One region of the Neorhizobium turbinariae genome, then DNA from elsewhere that is predicted to be linked to it. Evidence: predicted binding sites of a transcription regulator. Region 1 holds the regulator's gene; the other holds the start of a gene.

The links. The regulator HrcA, encoded in region 1, represses chaperone genes, less so after heat shock. The targets are predictions, from matches to a motif close to GTTAGCACTCNCNNNNNGNGAGTGCTAAC.
Region 2: groES (co-chaperone GroES) is a predicted target of HrcA. The motif match lies at 2,499-2,527, and genes of this name have one in related genera.

The regions. Positions count from the first base shown of each region.
Region 1 covers NZ_JALPRY010000010.1:324,844-332,885, reverse strand. Annotated here, with positions in the region: gene dnaA (chromosomal replication initiator protein DnaA) at 1-1,211, shown strand, start outside; gene M0654_RS10230 (LysE family translocator) at 1,357-1,974, shown strand; gene hemW (radical SAM family heme chaperone HemW) at 1,987-3,165, opposite strand; gene rdgB (RdgB/HAM1 family non-canonical purine NTP pyrophosphatase) at 3,173-3,817, opposite strand; gene M0654_RS10215 (VOC family protein) at 3,825-4,232, opposite strand; gene rph (ribonuclease PH) at 4,249-4,965, opposite strand; gene hrcA (heat-inducible transcriptional repressor HrcA) at 5,127-6,206, shown strand; gene grpE (nucleotide exchange factor GrpE) at 6,340-7,005, shown strand; gene ptsN (PTS IIA-like nitrogen regulatory protein PtsN) at 7,128-7,592, opposite strand; gene hpf (ribosome hibernation-promoting factor, HPF/YfiA family) at 7,674-8,042, opposite strand, start outside.
Region 2 covers NZ_JALPRY010000012.1:294,790-302,831, forward strand. Annotated here, with positions in the region: gene ileS (isoleucine--tRNA ligase) at 1-190, opposite strand, end outside; gene M0654_RS12125 (bifunctional riboflavin kinase/FAD synthetase) at 432-1,412, opposite strand; gene M0654_RS12130 (TIGR01459 family HAD-type hydrolase) at 1,444-2,292, opposite strand; gene groES (co-chaperone GroES) at 2,582-2,878, shown strand; gene groL (chaperonin GroEL) at 2,933-4,570, shown strand; gene M0654_RS12145 (hypothetical protein) at 4,873-5,076, opposite strand; gene M0654_RS12150 (cation:proton antiporter) at 5,231-6,772, shown strand; gene M0654_RS12155 (DoxX family protein) at 6,898-7,353, shown strand; gene hisG (ATP phosphoribosyltransferase) at 7,439-8,042, opposite strand, start outside.

The DNA of each region.
Region 1 (8,042 bases):
GTGCCTCGGCCGCGACCGAAGATCGCGCCGCCGGATCCGAACCGACCAGCACGCCGACGGCAAGCCGCACGCCGAACGCGCCGCGCGAAATCGGCAAGATCGCCGTATTCCCGACCGCCGCATCCACGCCCGTTCGCTCGCAGCAGGCGCCGAGCCCGCTGTTCGGCTCGCCGCTCGACACCCGCTTCACCTTCGACACCTTTATTGAAGGCTCGTCCAACCGCGTGGCACTTGCCGCCGCCAAGACCATAGCGGAAGCCGGTGCAGGCGCCGTGCGCTTCAACCCGCTCTTCATCCATTCGGGTGTCGGCCTCGGCAAGACGCACTTGCTGCAGGCGATCGCCAACGCGGCGGTTGCCAGCGACCGCATGCCGCGCGTCGTCTACCTGACGGCCGAATATTTCATGTGGCGGTTTGCGACCGCCATCCGCGACAACGACGCCCTGACCCTGAAGGACTCGCTGCGCAACATCGACCTGCTGATCATCGACGACATGCAGTTCCTGCAGGGCAAGATGATCCAGAACGAGTTCTGTCACCTGCTCAACATGCTGCTCGACAGCGCCAAGCAGGTCGTGGTTGCTGCCGACCGCGCGCCGTGGGAGCTGGAATCGCTTGATCCGCGTGTTCGCTCGCGCCTCCAGGGCGGTGTCGCCATCGAGGTGGAAGCGCCCGATTACGAAATGCGCCTCGAGATGCTGAAAGGCCGTCTGGAAGCCGCACGCCAGGAAGATCCGTCGCTCGACATTCCGGCGGAAATCCTCAATCACGTGGCCCGCAGCGTAACGGCAAGCGGCCGCGAGCTGGAAGGCGCCTTCAACCAGCTCCTGTTCCGCCGCTCGTTTGAACCGAACCTCACGATCGAACGCGTCGACGAGCTTCTGGCGCACCTCGTGGGTGCCGGTGAAGCCCGGCGGGTGCGCATCGAAGACATCCAGCGCATTGTTGCCCGCCACTACAACGTATCGCGCCAGGAACTGGTGTCGAACCGTCGCACCCGCGTCATCGTCAAGCCGCGCCAGGTGGCGATGTATCTGTCGAAGACCATGACGCCGCGCTCCTTCCCGGAGATCGGCCGTCGGTTCGGTGGCCGCGATCACACCACGGTCCTACATGCGGTGCGCAAGATCGAAGAACTGATCTCGGGCGACAACAAGCTCAGCCACGAGATCGAGCTGCTGAAGCGGCTCATCAACGAAAACAACGCCTGATACCGCTTGTGCCGCCCTTCGAGGCGGCACAATGCTTTTCGGACGGTGGTGGTAGCCCCAACGCCACCGGTCGCCGCAATGGAATCTCCTTGACCGGCGACTGGCGCAGGCTCATGAACGCGATGGACGCGTTCGGGGCCACACCATGTTTCTTCTGTCAGTCGCAATGATCTGGGCGGTGGCCTGCGTCACGCCGGGGCCGAATACGCTGCTCATCATGCGGTATGCGCTGACGGCGCCGCGCCAGGTCGCCATCCTCGGCGCCTGCGGCACCATTACCGGCACGCTCTGCTGGGGCCTTGCCGGCTGGCTCGGCATCAACGCCCTCTTCCAGGCTGCACCCTTTGCCTATCTCGCGCTGAAGATCGTTGGCGGCGCCTACCTGGTCTGGCTCGGCTTCAAGATATTCATGGATGTGCGCAAGGCCCGCCAGACGGCCGATCTTGATGCGGTGAGGGCGGATATCTCGCTGAAGACAGCCTACCGCATGGGGCTTGCCACCAATCTCGCAAATCCAAAAACGGCGCTGTTTGTCGCCTCGCTGTTTGCCGCCACCATGCCGGCCGGCACGCCGTTCCTGTACGGGCTGGCGGCAATCGCCGTGATGATATCCGTCTCGACCATCTATTACACGGTGCTGATAGGGCTCATCACCCACCGCAGGGTCGCGGCTGCCTATCTCAAGGCGAAGAAGAAGATCGACCTTGGTGTCGGAATGGTGTTTGTCGGTTTCGGCACCAGGCTGCTTCTGTCGCACCGGTGAGGCGCGAAAGCGTCAGCAGGCGAGATCTGCGACAACCGCGTCCAGGATCAGCATGCCGGACGGCGTGCAGCGGAGACGGGAATTGCCAAGCCGCTCGATAAAGCCGTGCTCGAGCAGCCGTTCCTCGCGCACCGGGTCCGGGTCGCGACGGGAAAGCTGCTGCCAGCGCGCCAGATCGACGCCTTCGCGCAGGCGAAGGCCCATCAGCAGCAGTTCATCGGCCTGCTCCTCGTCGTCGAGGATCTCCTGGTCGAGCATGCCGTGGCCGATACTCTCCACCTGTTCTAGCCAGGTTTCCGGGCGGCGCTCCGTGGCGGTGGCGATCTTGTTGCGGCCGCGCGTCAGCCGGCCATGCGCGCCGGGGCCGATACCGGCATAATCGCCATAACGCCAGTAGGTGAGGTTGTGGCGGCTTTCAGCACCCGGTTTTGCATGGTTGGAGACCTCGTAGGCCGGCATGCCATGCGCTTCGGTGATTTCCTGTGTTGCCTCATAAAGCAATGCGGATTGATCCCCATCGGGAACGATCAACTTGCCCGCCTTGTGCAGGCCGAAGAAGGGCGTGCCCTCCTCGATCGTCAGCTGGTAGAGCGAAAGGTGGTCGACTGCGTAGGAGATTGCCTGCTTCAGCTCGGCTTCCCATGCCTCCACCGTCTGGCCGGGGCGCGCATAGATGAGGTCGAAGCTCATGCGCGGAAAGATCTCGCGCGCCAACCCGATTGCCTTCAGGGCGTCCGCCACGTCGTGCAGGCGCCCGAGGAACCGCAGGTCGGTGTCATTGAGCGCCTGGACGCCGAGCGACACACGATTGACGCCGGCTGAGCGGTAGCCGCGAAAGCGGGTTGCCTCGACGCTGGACGGGTTGGCCTCCATGGTGATCTCGATGCCATCCGGAACGTGCCAATAGCTGGAGATGCCGTCGAGGATCGCGGCCACCGTGGCGGGATCCATCAGCGAGGGCGTTCCGCCGCCAAGGAAGATGCTGGTTACGGTCTTTGGCCCGCTCAACTGCCGCATCACCTCCATTTCCCTCAGGAATGCGGCGGTAAAGCGCGGCTGGTCGACCGGTTGATGTCGGACGTGGCTGTTGAAGTCACAATACGGGCATTTGGCCGCACAAAAGGGCCAATGCACGTAAACCCCGAAGCCGGGTTCACCGGTATCGGGCAGGAGAGGGGCAGCAGGGTTCAAGTTGGGCTCACGTTTCCAGGCAGGTCTCGACGAAGCGCTTGAAGGCGCGCGCCCGGTGCGACAGGGCCTGGGCGTCGCCCGGCTTCCAGCCGTGCTTCTGATCGCTGCTCATTTCCCCGAATGTAGTATCGAAGCCCTGTGGCTGAAAGATGGGATCGTAGCCAAAACCATCGGTGCCGCGCGGCGGCCAGACGACCGTGCCTTCGACCTCGCCGCGGAAGAGCTCGGTGTGTCCATCTGGCCAGGCAAGGCAGAGCACGCTGACGAAACGGCAGCTGCGCTGTTCCGGCGTCGTGGCGCCTTTGTCTTGCAGCGCCTTCTCCACCTTTTCCATCGCCATGGCAAAGTCACGGCTGCCGTCTTCGCGCTCGGCCCAGTTGGCCGTGTAGACACCCGGAGCGCCATCTAACGCGTCAATGACGATGCCGCTGTCATCCGACAGCGCCGGCAGGCCGGATGCCTTGGCAGAGGCGAGCGCCTTGATTGCGGCATTCTCCTCGAATGTCGTGCCCGTTTCATCGGGCTCCTCGAACTTCAGGTCGGCGGCAGATTTCGCCGAGAAGCCGAAAGGCGCGATAAGTTCGGCAATCTCGCGGATCTTGCCAGCATTGTGGCTGGCAACGACAATGGTTTTCGTGTCGAGCTTTCGCATGACGGTCCTATTCGAGATTCCAGAGTTTGGGCTCAGCGCATTCCAGGCTGTTGCCGGCCGGATCGCGGAAATAGATCGAGCGCGCGCCGTTCGACCAGCGGAAGTCGCTTTCGATCGCGATGCCCGCCTTGTTCAGCTTTTCGACCATCCTGTCAATTGCCTCGCCGCTCATCCGGAAGCAGGCGTGGCCGGGGCCGGTGGCGCCATGCGCTGGAACCGGCAGGCCATCGACTGGAGAAGGCTTGATCGTCTCCGCCGGATTGAAGATCAGCAGGATGCTGTTGCCGCAGCGGAAGAAGACATGTCGTTCTCCCGCCCGCAGCACTTTTTCAAGCCCGAGGATGCCGCCGTAGAAGGCTTCGGCGGCATCAAGGTCAGCCGCATAAAGCGCAGTTTCAAGAATGCCGTCGATCAAGGGCCCCTCCGTCGTTTCAGGCGATGGCCTGCTTCTGCAGCGCCACCAGTTCCTGGGTGCCGTCCTGGGCGAGCGCCAGGAGCTTCAGGAATTCCTCCTGGCTGAAGGGGGCGCCTTCGGCTGTTCCCTGGATTTCAACAATGCCGCCGGAACCGGTCATGACAAAGTTCGCGTCGGTTTCAGCTGCCGAGTCTTCCAAGTAATCAAGGTCGATCACCGGCTGGTTGGCGAAGATACCACAGGAAATCGCTGCAACATGGTCCTTCAGCACCTTCTCGACCTTGATCATCGAGCGGGCTTCCATCCACTTCAGGCAATCGTATAGGGCAATCCAGCCGCCGGTGATGGAGGCGGTACGTGTGCCGCCATCAGCCTGGATGACGTCACAGTCCACAGTGATCTGCTTTTCGCCAAGCGCTTCCAGGTCCACCACCGCACGAAGCGATCGCCCAATCAGGCGCTGGATTTCCTGGGTGCGTCCGCCCTGCTTGCCGGCAGCCGCTTCCCGCTTCATCCGGTCGCCGGTGGCGCGCGGCAGCATGCCGTATTCGGCCGTTACCCAACCCTTGCCGGAATTGCGCAGCCACGGCGGTGTCTTTTCTTCAAGGCTTGCGGTGCACAGCACGTGCGTGTCGCCGAACTTGACGAGGCAGGAGCCTTCCGCATGCTTGGAGAAATTGCGCTCGAATGAAACCTTGCGCATCTGGTTCAACTGTCTGCCTGAAGGCCGCATGCCCTACTCCTATCGCTTTTGCAGCCTTCTAAGGCGCTGGCGGGTCATTTGCAAAGGGAAAGCCTCCGGATGAGGGCGAGGAAGCGTTGGTTTCCCCTTTTGCTGGACGATTGGAATGATTATATTTTCACCCACGCATGATTGGTAGGTGAAGGAAGTAAATGGCGTTTTCGGCACCGACGGGCAGGGACACCGGCTCTGTACTGGACGATCGTTCGCGGGAAATTTTCCGACGCATTGTGGAAAGCTATCTGGAAACGGGAGAGCCGCTGGGTTCCCGCAACCTGTCGCGCCTCCTGCCGATGTCGCTTTCTCCGGCCTCTGTTCGCAATGTCATGAGCGACCTGGAGGAGCTTGGGCTTATCTATTCGCCGCATATCAGCGCCGGCCGCCTGCCCACCCAGACTGGGCTGCGTTTCTTCGTTGATGCCTTCATGCAGGTCGGCAGCCTTTCGGAAGACGACCGCGCCAGCATCGACCGGCAGATCCGGCCAGCCAACCGTGACCAACCGCTCGAGAGCCTGATGGCCGAAGCGAGCCTGATGTTGTCGGGCGTGTCGCGTGGGGCCGGCATCGTCATCACGGCCAAGAGCGATCCGGTGCTGAAGCATGTGGAGTTCATCCGGCTGGAGCCCACCAAGGCGCTTGCGGTGCTGGTCGGCGACCATAACCAGGTCGAAAACCGTATCATCGAGCTGCCGGCGGGCGTGACCTCGTCGCAGCTGACGGAAGCAGCCAATTTCCTCAATGCGCATCTTGCCGGCCAGACGCTGGTGGAACTGCGCAGCGAACTGGCGCAGCTCAAGGACAAGGTGCAGGGCGAGCTTTATGCGCTCTCCCAGGATCTTGTAGAACGAGGCTTGGCAGTCTGGTCGGGCGATGCGGAGGATGGCAAGCCGAGCCAGCTCATCGTGCGCGGCCGAGCCAATCTCCTGCAGGGATTGGAAGACACGGCCGATCTCGATCGCCTGCGCCTGCTGTTCGACGACCTCGAAAAGAAGGACAGCCTGATCGAAATCCTGGATCTCGCTGAAAAAGGCCCGGGCGTGCGGATCTTCATTGGCTCGGAGAACAAGCTCTTCTCCTTGTCCGGCTCGTCGCTGATTGTCGCCCCTTATCGCGATGGCGAGGAGCGTATTGTGGGTGCCGTTGGTGTTATCGGCCCGACACGGCTCAATTATTCGCGGATCGTGCCGATGGTGGACTATACCGCCCAGCTCCTGGCCAGGCTGTCGCGCTAGGCGCGCAGCCGCAACACTTTCCCAAGTTTTTCCAAAGCCTTGATTTTTTCGACCTAAACCTCGATATCGGGCACAATCCAGCGGCAGGCCGCACGGCCCCCTGATACACCCCAAGCAATAACCGGAGACCGTCATGACCGACGAAACCAAGAAGAACGGACCTGACGCAACTGCCGCCGAAAATACGGCGGAAGCCGTGGCGTCTGCTCTTGAGGAAGCGGCGGAGCGTCATGCCGCCGAGGCGGCCGCCGCCGCGCAGGCTGCACCGAACGAGCCCGATCCGATTGAAGTGCTGAAGAACGAAAACAACGACCTGCGCGACCGCTTCCTGCGGCTGGCCGCTGAAATGGACAACCTGCGTCGCCGCACCGAACGCGACGTGAAGGATGCCAAGTCCTATGCGATTGCCGGTTTCGCCCGCGACATGCTCGCCGTTTCCGACAACCTTCGTCGCGCGCTTGATGCCGTTCCGGCCGAAAACCGCGAAGGCGCCGATGCAACGCTTCAGGCGCTGCTTGAAGGCGTGGAGATGACCGAGCGCTCCATGCTCTCGGCGCTCGAGCGTCACGGCGTGAAGAAGATCGAGGCTGAAAACCAGAAGTTCGATCCGAACTTCCACCAGGCCATGTTCGAGATCCCGAACCCGAACGTGCCGAACAACACGGTGGTCCAGGTCGTCCAGGCAGGCTTCACCATTGGTGAGCGTGTGCTGCGTCCTGCCATGGTCGGCGTTGCCAAGGGCGGCCCGAAGGCCGATGCGGCGCCTGCGCAGGAAGCTGCCGGCGAACAGCAGAACTGATCATCGCATGAATAGCGGCGGCCTCTGAGACCAGGGCTGCCAATGGAAATACAAAACCGCCCGGCGCTTTTCCAGCTGCCGGGCGGTTCCGTTTCGTCCCCACGAAAACTTAGAGGCGGCTTTTAAGCCGCGTGGTTTGCCTGTTCCTCGTTGAGGAAGGCATAGATGGCCGAGGCGGAGTCGGTCTTGCGCAGCTTGGCAACCAGTTCCTGGTCGCGCAGCACGCGGGCAATGCGCGACAGGGCCTTCAGGTGGTCGGCACCAGCACCCTCCGGTGCCAGCAGCAGGAATACGAGGTCGACGGGTTCGTCGTCCAGCGCTTCAAAATCGACCGGCGCCTCAAGGCGCGCAAAGATCCCCTTGATGGACGTGATGCTGCTCAGCTTGCCATGCGGAATGGCAATGCCATGGCCGACGCCAGTCGAGCCGAGCCGTTCCCGCTGCAGGATCACGTCAAAGATTTCCCGTTCGGCAACGCCTGTCAGCTTGGAGGCCTTGGCCGCCAGTTCCTGCAGGAGTTGCTTTTTGGAATTCACTTTAAGGGCAGGAATAATTGCATCTTGCTGCAGCAAATCTGCCAAAGCCATTTCTCATCATCCTTCGTGCCGCAAGGGCTTGCGCCTCAGGCGAATAGAAAGCGCCGTTACCGACGCTTTCCGGTAGATCTCTCAGTTCTTGATATTGGCGGAGTCGATCCAGCCAATATTGCCGTCAGGGCGGCGGTAAACGATGTTCAGCTGCTCCTTGCCGGGGCTGCGGAAAAGCAGAACAGGTTCATCGGTCATATCAAGCGCCATCACGGCACTTGCCACCGACATGGTCTTCAGCGGCCTGGAGCTTTCGGCCACAATCGTCGGCGCGAAATCCTCCGGCACTTCGTCTGCTTCATCCGGTACGCCGTCCATAACCGTATAGGCCACTTCGGCCGAGCCATTTGCTTGCGTGTTACCGGCGTGATGGTCCTTCAGGCGGCGCTTGTAGCGGCGAAGCCGCTTTTCGATCCGCTCAGCTGCGGCATCAAAGCTGCCCTGGGGGTC
Region 2 (8,042 bases), on a different contig from region 1:
GAGGGCCGTCGTGGAGGACGAACTTCTGGCGCCCGGCGGCTGAGGCGCGCAGCTGCTTGTAGAGGTCCATCTGCTGCCAGCGCGCCACCAGTTCCGGCTCCTTCTGCGGCAGTCCGGCGCGCATCGGGAAATCGGTTTCGGGCAGGTAGAGCGTCTTGGAGTAGTCCAGCTTATCAACGGTATCGGTCATCGTGAGCATCATCTCTGGCGTCTCGGCAATTAGGGCCGGCGCATGTCGCAAAAGAATTCGGTGGCGGAGGCGCCGCACAAGCGCCGAAAACCCGGACCCTCCGGCCGACTTTCAAGCCGCGCGGAAGGCCGGGCCGATAATTCGTATGATCATCGCTTCGATGACCAGGGCCAGCCTGAAAATTTTCATGGTGGCGGTTCTTACGGCGTTTTGGCTTGGAAAGGAAGAAGATTTCGCGGGATCAGAACGCGATCTTCGCATCCAGCTCGCTGAACGGCTGGACGCGGGAAAGCAGCGCCCTCGCCTCCTCCTCGTCGCGTTTCATCTGGGCGACCAACGGGTCGAGACCATCGAACTTCAGTTCGTCGCGCAAATGCCCGAAGAAGGAGACAGAGCAGACCTCACCATAAAGGCTTCCCGAGAAATCGAACAGGAAGGTTTCAAGCAGCGGCGCGCCATTTTCCGTCACCGTCGGACGGCGGCCGTAGCTCGCCACTGCGTCATGCAGGCTGCCATCGGCACGGCGGAAACGCACAGCATAGATGCCGGGCTTCAGCGCCGCTTCCGGCGGAAGCTGCATGTTGGCGGTGGGGTATCCCAGCTGGCGCCCGAGCTTCTCGCCGCCGACCACCTCCGCCTCAATGGTGTAGCGGTAGCCGAGCAGCCCTGCGGCCTCAACGACATCACCATCGGCCAGACATTGCCGGATGCGGCTTGAGGAAATGACTTCGGCGTTTTCGTCGCGGAAGGCATCCATCAGCGAGACGGTGAAGTCATGCTTGGCGCCAGACGCCATCAGAAAGGCGGGACCGCCCTCGCGGTTCTTGCCGAAGTGGAAGTCGAAACCGGTTACGACGGCACTTGCGCCAAGCCAGTCGACGAGCACGCTCTGGATGAACTCCTCGGCCGAGCGCGTCGCGAACTCACGGGTGAAGGGGTAGTCGATGACGGACTGGAAGCCCATCGCCTCCAGCAGGCGCGCCTTGAGCGGCGCCGGCGTAATGCGGAAGACGGGCGCTTCCGGGTTGAAGACAGTGCGCGGATGCGGCTCGAAGGTGAGCACCAGCGCCGGGACGCCACGTTCCTCCGCCAGGGACAGCGCCCGTTCAAGAACGCTCCGGTGCCCGCGGTGAACGCCATCGAAATTGCCGATGGCAATCACGCCGCCCTTCAGCTCTGCGGGCAGCGGTTCCTTTTTCTCATTGCGATGGAAAACGGTCATGCGACGCTCAAATCCAGTTCAGGGCACCCGGTCAGGCGAGCCGCGGCATCCAGTATTTCGGTGCAGCGTTTTCCTGGCGCAACCAGGCCATGAGGCGCGCCTCATTCGTCTGGCCGTTTTCCGTGTATTCGGCGACATGGATGCCGGCGCTGATGTAAAGAAGGTCAAGGCCATAGGCGAGCGCGCCGCGCACATCCGTCGGCATTCCATCGCCGACCGCAAGGACGCGCTCCAGAGGGAACTCGCCCCGCTCTTCGTGTGCTGCGGCTAGTGCCGCCTCGTAGATCGGGCGGTGCGGCTTGCCGGCAACGCGGACATCGCCCCCCATCGTCTCGTAATAGGCAGCCACGGCGCCGGCGCAAGGAATGATCCGGTGGCCGCGTTCGACCACGAGGTCGGGGTTGGCGCAGATCAGCGGCACCTCCCGCTTCGAAAATGCCTGCAGCATCTCCGTGTAATCTTCCGGCTTTTCAGTTTCGTCGTCGAAGAAGCCGGTGCAGACAATGCATTCGGCATCTTCTGCGGAGACGACCTCGACGCCGAGTCCGTCAAACAGGTTGAGGTCGCGCTCGGGCCCGATCAGGAACACTCTCTTCGGACCTTCAGCGATGAGGTGCTGTGTCACGTCACCCGATGTCACGATGCGGTCATAGGTTTCGTCCGGCACGCCGAGGTGGCGCATCTGGTCGATCACGCCCGGCGCCGGTCGCGGCGAATTGGTGATGAGGACGACGGTCGCGCCGGCCTCCCGCGCCTGGGCAAGCGCCTTGCATGATTGCTGGAAGGCCTCGACGCCGTTGTGGACCACGCCCCAGACGTCGGACAGGACCACGTCATAGCCCCCGATCACGTCGCTCAAGTTCTGGATGCGCTTTGCCATACCTGCCTACCCGTCGATAATGATGGCGGTGATGTCGCAAAGCCCGCCCGTCATGGCAAGGAGAATTGCGCGGAAGCTGATGATTTTACCTGCCGCGGTGTCACCACGATCGCGCGTTAAGCATCTTCGGAAAGGTTCCGGTCATCGCAACGAATTTTTGGCTGCCGTCCTTGACTAGCGATCGGCACACCCTTATCTCGGCGATCGTTAGCACTCGCCACTGATGAGTGCTAATCAAGTTTACGGATCTGTCTGATCCGTCAATGTCATTTGATCGAGGGATAAGACAATGGCAAGCACATCTTTCCGCCCCCTGCACGACCGCGTTGTCGTAAAGCGCGTCGAGTCTGAAGAAAAGACCAAGGGCGGCATCATCATTCCGGATACTGCCAAGGAAAAGCCGGCTGAAGGCGAAATCGTCGCCGTTGGCCCGGGCGCCCGCGACGACAAGGGTTCGATCACCGCTCTCGACGTCAAGGTCGGCGACCGCGTCCTGTTCGGCAAGTGGTCCGGCACGGAAATCAAGCTCAACGGCGAAGACCTTCTGATCATGAAGGAATCCGACATCATGGGCATCATCGGCTGATCGCCGCTGACACCCAAACGAAATCGCTGACACCTCTTTTCAGGAGTTACCAAAATGGCAGCCAAGGAAGTTAAATTCGGCCGCACCGCGCGCGAGAAAATGCTGCGTGGCGTCGATGTTCTCGCTGACGCAGTGAAAGTAACGCTCGGCCCGAAGGGTCGTAACGTTGTTATCGACAAGTCCTTCGGTGCACCGCGCATCACCAAGGACGGCGTTTCCGTCGCCAAGGAAATCGAACTGGAAGACAAGTTCGAGAACATGGGCGCCCAGATGGTCCGCGAAGTTGCTTCGAAGACCAACGACATCGCCGGTGACGGCACTACGACTGCAACCGTTCTTGCCCAGGCGATCGTTCGCGAAGGCCAGAAGGCTGTTGCAGCCGGCATGAACCCGATGGACCTGAAGCGCGGTATCGACCTCGCTGTTGCAGAAGTCGTGAAGGATCTCCAGGCCAAGGCCAAGAAGATCAACACCTCTGAAGAAGTTGCTCAGGTCGGCACGATCTCCGCAAACGGCGACAAGCAGGTCGGTCTCGACATCGCTGAAGCCATGCAGAAGGTTGGCAACGAAGGTGTTATCACCGTCGAAGAAGCCAAGACCGCTGAAACCGAACTCGAAGTCGTCGAAGGCATGCAGTTCGACCGCGGCTACCTGTCGCCCTACTTCGTGACCAACCCGGAAAAGATGGTCGCGGACCTGGAAGACGCCTACATTCTCCTTCACGAGAAGAAGCTCTCCAACCTGCAGGCCATGCTGCCGGTTCTCGAAGCTGTTGTTCAGACCGGCAAGCCGCTCCTGATCATCGCTGAAGACGTCGAAGGCGAAGCTCTTGCAACGCTCGTCGTCAACAAGCTGCGCGGTGGCCTGAAGATCGCTGCCGTCAAGGCTCCTGGCTTCGGCGACCGCCGCAAGGCCATGCTGGAAGACATCGCCATCCTCACGGGCGGCACTGTCATCTCCGAAGATCTTGGCATCAAGCTCGAGAATGTTACCCTCGACATGCTCGGCCGTTCCAAGAAGGTTTCGATCTCCAAGGAAAACACGACGATCGTCGACGGTGCCGGCCAGAAGTCGGACATCGAAGGCCGCGTCAACCAGATCAAGGCCCAGATCGAAGAAACCACCTCGGACTACGACCGCGAAAAGCTGCAGGAGCGTCTTGCCAAGCTCGCTGGCGGCGTTGCAGTCATCCGCGTTGGCGGCTCGACTGAAGTTGAAGTGAAGGAAAAGAAGGACCGCATCGACGACGCCCTCAACGCGACGCGCGCTGCTGTTCAGGAAGGTATCGTTCCGGGCGGTGGTATCGCTCTTCTGCGCTCCTCCACGAAGATCGCCGTCAAGGGCGTCAACGACGACCAGGAAGCCGGCATCAACATCGTTCGCCGCGCTCTGCAGTCGCTGGTTCGCCAGATCGCAGACAACGCTGGTGACGAAGCCTCGATCGTTGTCGGCAAGGTTCTGGAAAAGAACGAAGACAACTTCGGCTACAACGCTCAGACCGGCGAATACGGCGACATGATCGCCATGGGTATCGTCGACCCGGTCAAGGTTGTCCGTACGGCTCTGCAGAACGCAGCTTCGGTTGCTTCGCTGCTGATCACCACGGAAGCCATGATCGCCGAGCTGCCGAAGAAGGACGCTCCGGCAATGCCAGGCGGCATGGGCGGCATGGGCGGCATGGACATGATGTGATCAGGCCACAAGGTCTGATTGCAGCTGTCCGTGAAAGCCGCCCATACACTTAAAATGCTTCAGCGCGTCAAGCGCGCTGAAGTGGGCGGCATGGACATGATGTGAGACCACAAGGTCTTACATCTGAGCCATCCGGTTCAGTTCAGGAAGGGCGGTCTTCGGACCGCCCTTTTTGCGTTGGTAGACACGACCATTTGCCAGAGGTGCCAGAAAGCCAAAGCCCGCCGACAGTTGTCGACGGGCCCTCGATGGCTGCACCCATGAATGTGATCAGCACAGCCAAAGCTGGTGATGGAGTTCGATTACTGCACTTGCGATGTCATGTTCCGCGCGGACGGCATTCTGGCCCGTGCGGCTTCCACCGGAACGATGTCCACGACATCGGCCAGCAGGAACTGTTTGGACGACCCGCAGATGGTCGCATACACAATGCGATCCACGACTTTGAGATTCTCGGACACGAAGGTCCGCTGGTCGCCATTGTCGAGCACTGATACAACGTACATGTTGATCCCACTAAGGTTGGCGCGCTTTCATTCCGCGCTGCCGATTTTGTAGCCATGCATGGTTAACGGGCAGTAAAACCTTGCTGCGGGGACCAAAGAGGATACCTGATAGCTTCGCTTCATCTCTCCGCCAAAGCCAGGGGTCATCCGTCCCATGAGTTTTTTCGAAAGCCTTCTTGTCCTGCTCCTGATCGCGGTGGTGCTGCTTCAGGTATCGCGCCGTCTTGCGGTCCCCTACCCTTCCATGCTGGCTCTGGCAGGGGCGGCCGTGGCTCTCATACCCGGCATTCCGCATATTACTCTTCATCCAGCCACGGCGCTCGCACTTTTTATCGCACCGGCGTTGCTTGATGCGGCTTTCGACTTTCCGATTGGAACTGCCCGGCGCTTCTGGCTGCCGCTGTTCGTGTTCGCGATCGGCGGCGTCGTCTTCACCGCCGCGGCGGTTGCCTGGATCGGTTGGGCATTTGCCGGGCTGCCAGTTGCTGCGGCGCTGGTGCTTGGCGCGATCGTGGCGCCACCGGATGCTGCCGCGGCAACGGCCGTGCTTTCGTCCATGGCGATCCCGCGCAACACGGACACGGTTCTTCGGGGCGAAAGCCTGTTCAACGATGCCGCCGCGTTGCTGATCTTTGATGCAGCACTCGCCGTCCAGGAAGCCGGCCACATGAACAGTGAGGTCGGGCTGCATGTCGCGCTTGCGGTGCCGGGCGGCATCCTCCTCGGCTTCGTTGCGGCATATGGCATGCGCTACATCACCAGCCTCGTCAGCGGCACGCTTGGCGGCAACCTGCTCCAGTTCGTGCAGACCTTCCTGCTTTGGATAGTTGCCTCGCGCCTCGGCCTCTCTGCGGTTCTGACCATCGTCACCTTCGCCATGACCATCGCGCGGAGCAGCAATTCGGTCAGCAGCGTCCGGATGCGGGTGCAGTCCTATGCGGTGTGGACGGCGGTGGTGTTCGTGCTCAACGTCATGGCGTTCCTGTTGATGGGCATGCAGGCCCGCAACATCGTGGCTGAGATGGAGCCGGACCATATTGCCCAGTCCGCCGCCTTCGCGCTGGCTGTCGTCGTCACCTGCATCGTCGTCCGCTTCATCGTCTGCGTCGGTTTCAACCGCATCCATGCCTTCTACGCCGTCCGCAACGGCCAGCCGGAGCCCGCGAGCCTGAACCAGGGCATTCTGGCTGGCTGGTGCGGCATGCGCGGCTTGCTCACGCTTGCCACCGCCTTTGCGCTTCCGGCTGATTTCCCGCAACGTGACCTCGTTGTGCTGACTGCCTTCGCCGTGGTGCTGGCGACGCTGGTTGTGCAAGGGTTGACGCTCAGCCCGATCATCCGCTGGCTGGGCCTCGATCGCCGTGCCGATGGTCCACGCGAACTGGCGGAAGTCCGCCAGCAGATCAATGCGGCCGGGCTGGAGGAGCTGGAAGAGGCGCAGGAAGAGGAGGCGGAGCTGCTGAGGACGAAGTTCCGCCTCGAGCAGCAGGCCCTGTCCAAGAGCGGTGAGCCGACATCGCTGACGAACTACCGGCGGCTGGCGCTGTCAGCCATTGCCGCGCAGCGCCGGCGGCTGGAGGAACTTCGTGCCGCGCACCACGTGAATGTCGATGAATACAACCTGTTGCTCGAGGAGATCGACTGGCGGGAGCTTTCCGTCCTGCCTGAGAAGGCGCGACGGATCGAAGAGATCTGACGACTCGCACGTTCGATATTGTCGAACAATTCGTCAACGCTTGTTCATCTTCCGGAGACAAATAAAAAGCGGCACATTGGAGTCCAGGAAATGCAACGCCCTTTGAGATCACCTGGAGACCTCCAATGTCCAATTCTTCTTCTACCAACACCCTGCTTCTTGCCGCCCGCATCGTGCTGTCCATCATGTTCGTGATGTCCGGCTTCCAGAAGCTCGTTGATCCGTCCGGCACGGCCGGCATGATTGCCGGCGCCGGGCTGCCTGCCGCCACGCTGCTCGCTTATCTCGTCGGCGTCTTCGAACTTGTTGCCGGTCTTGCCATTCTCACCGGCTTCCAGACCAGGATCGCCGCCCTGCTGCTTGCCGTGTTCTGCTGGTTCACCGCCTTCGTTTTCCACAACGGCGCGATCAACATCCCAAGCTTCTCGCCTGAAGCAAATGGCCTGCTGACCGTGTTCAACGGCCTGATCTTCTGGAAGAACGTATCACTCGGCGGTGGCTTCCTGGCGCTCGCCGCTGCTGGAGCTGGTGCTTATTCGATCGACGCACGTCGCCGCGGTTCTGTCGCATTCGCTGCCTAGCCTAACGACTTCCCTGCCCAAGCCTCGCCCGCCGGATCCGATATCCGGCGGGTTTTTTGTTGGCTTTTGCAACAGGCCCACGGCTTCAGAGGGAGGCGTGAACGGCCTCGATGATCTGCGAGATCCGCCTATCCTCGTCATGACCGGGCTTGCGGGCACGAACGAGACAGGCTTCAGACTTGAGGATCACGCCGTCGCTCAGGACCTTGAGATGGTTGGCGCGTAGCGTCGAGCCCGTCGAGGTGATGTCGACGATGATGTCCGCCTGGCCGGCCGCCGGCGCACCTTCGGTCGCGCCAAGGCTTTCGACGATCCGGTAAAGCTGGATGCCGTGCTTGGCGGAGAAGAACTGCTGCGTCAGCCGCCAGTATTTCGTGGCTATCTGCAGGCGCCGCCCATGGCGGGCGCGAAAGTCGGCGGCGACGTCGCCAAGATCCGCCATGGTCTCGACATCGAGCCAGATTTCCGGAACCGCCACCACGACATCGGCATGGCCAAAGCCGAGGCGCGCACAGAACTCGACCTTGGCGTCGACGCCCGGCATGCCTTCGCGAACCAGGTCCTCGCCGGTGACACCGAAATCGACGGCGCCGGCCGCAAGCTCGCGGGCGATTTCGGATGCGGAGAGGTAGGCGATCTCAACGCCTTCGATCCCGGCAACGCGGCCGCGATAGGACCGGTCATTGCCG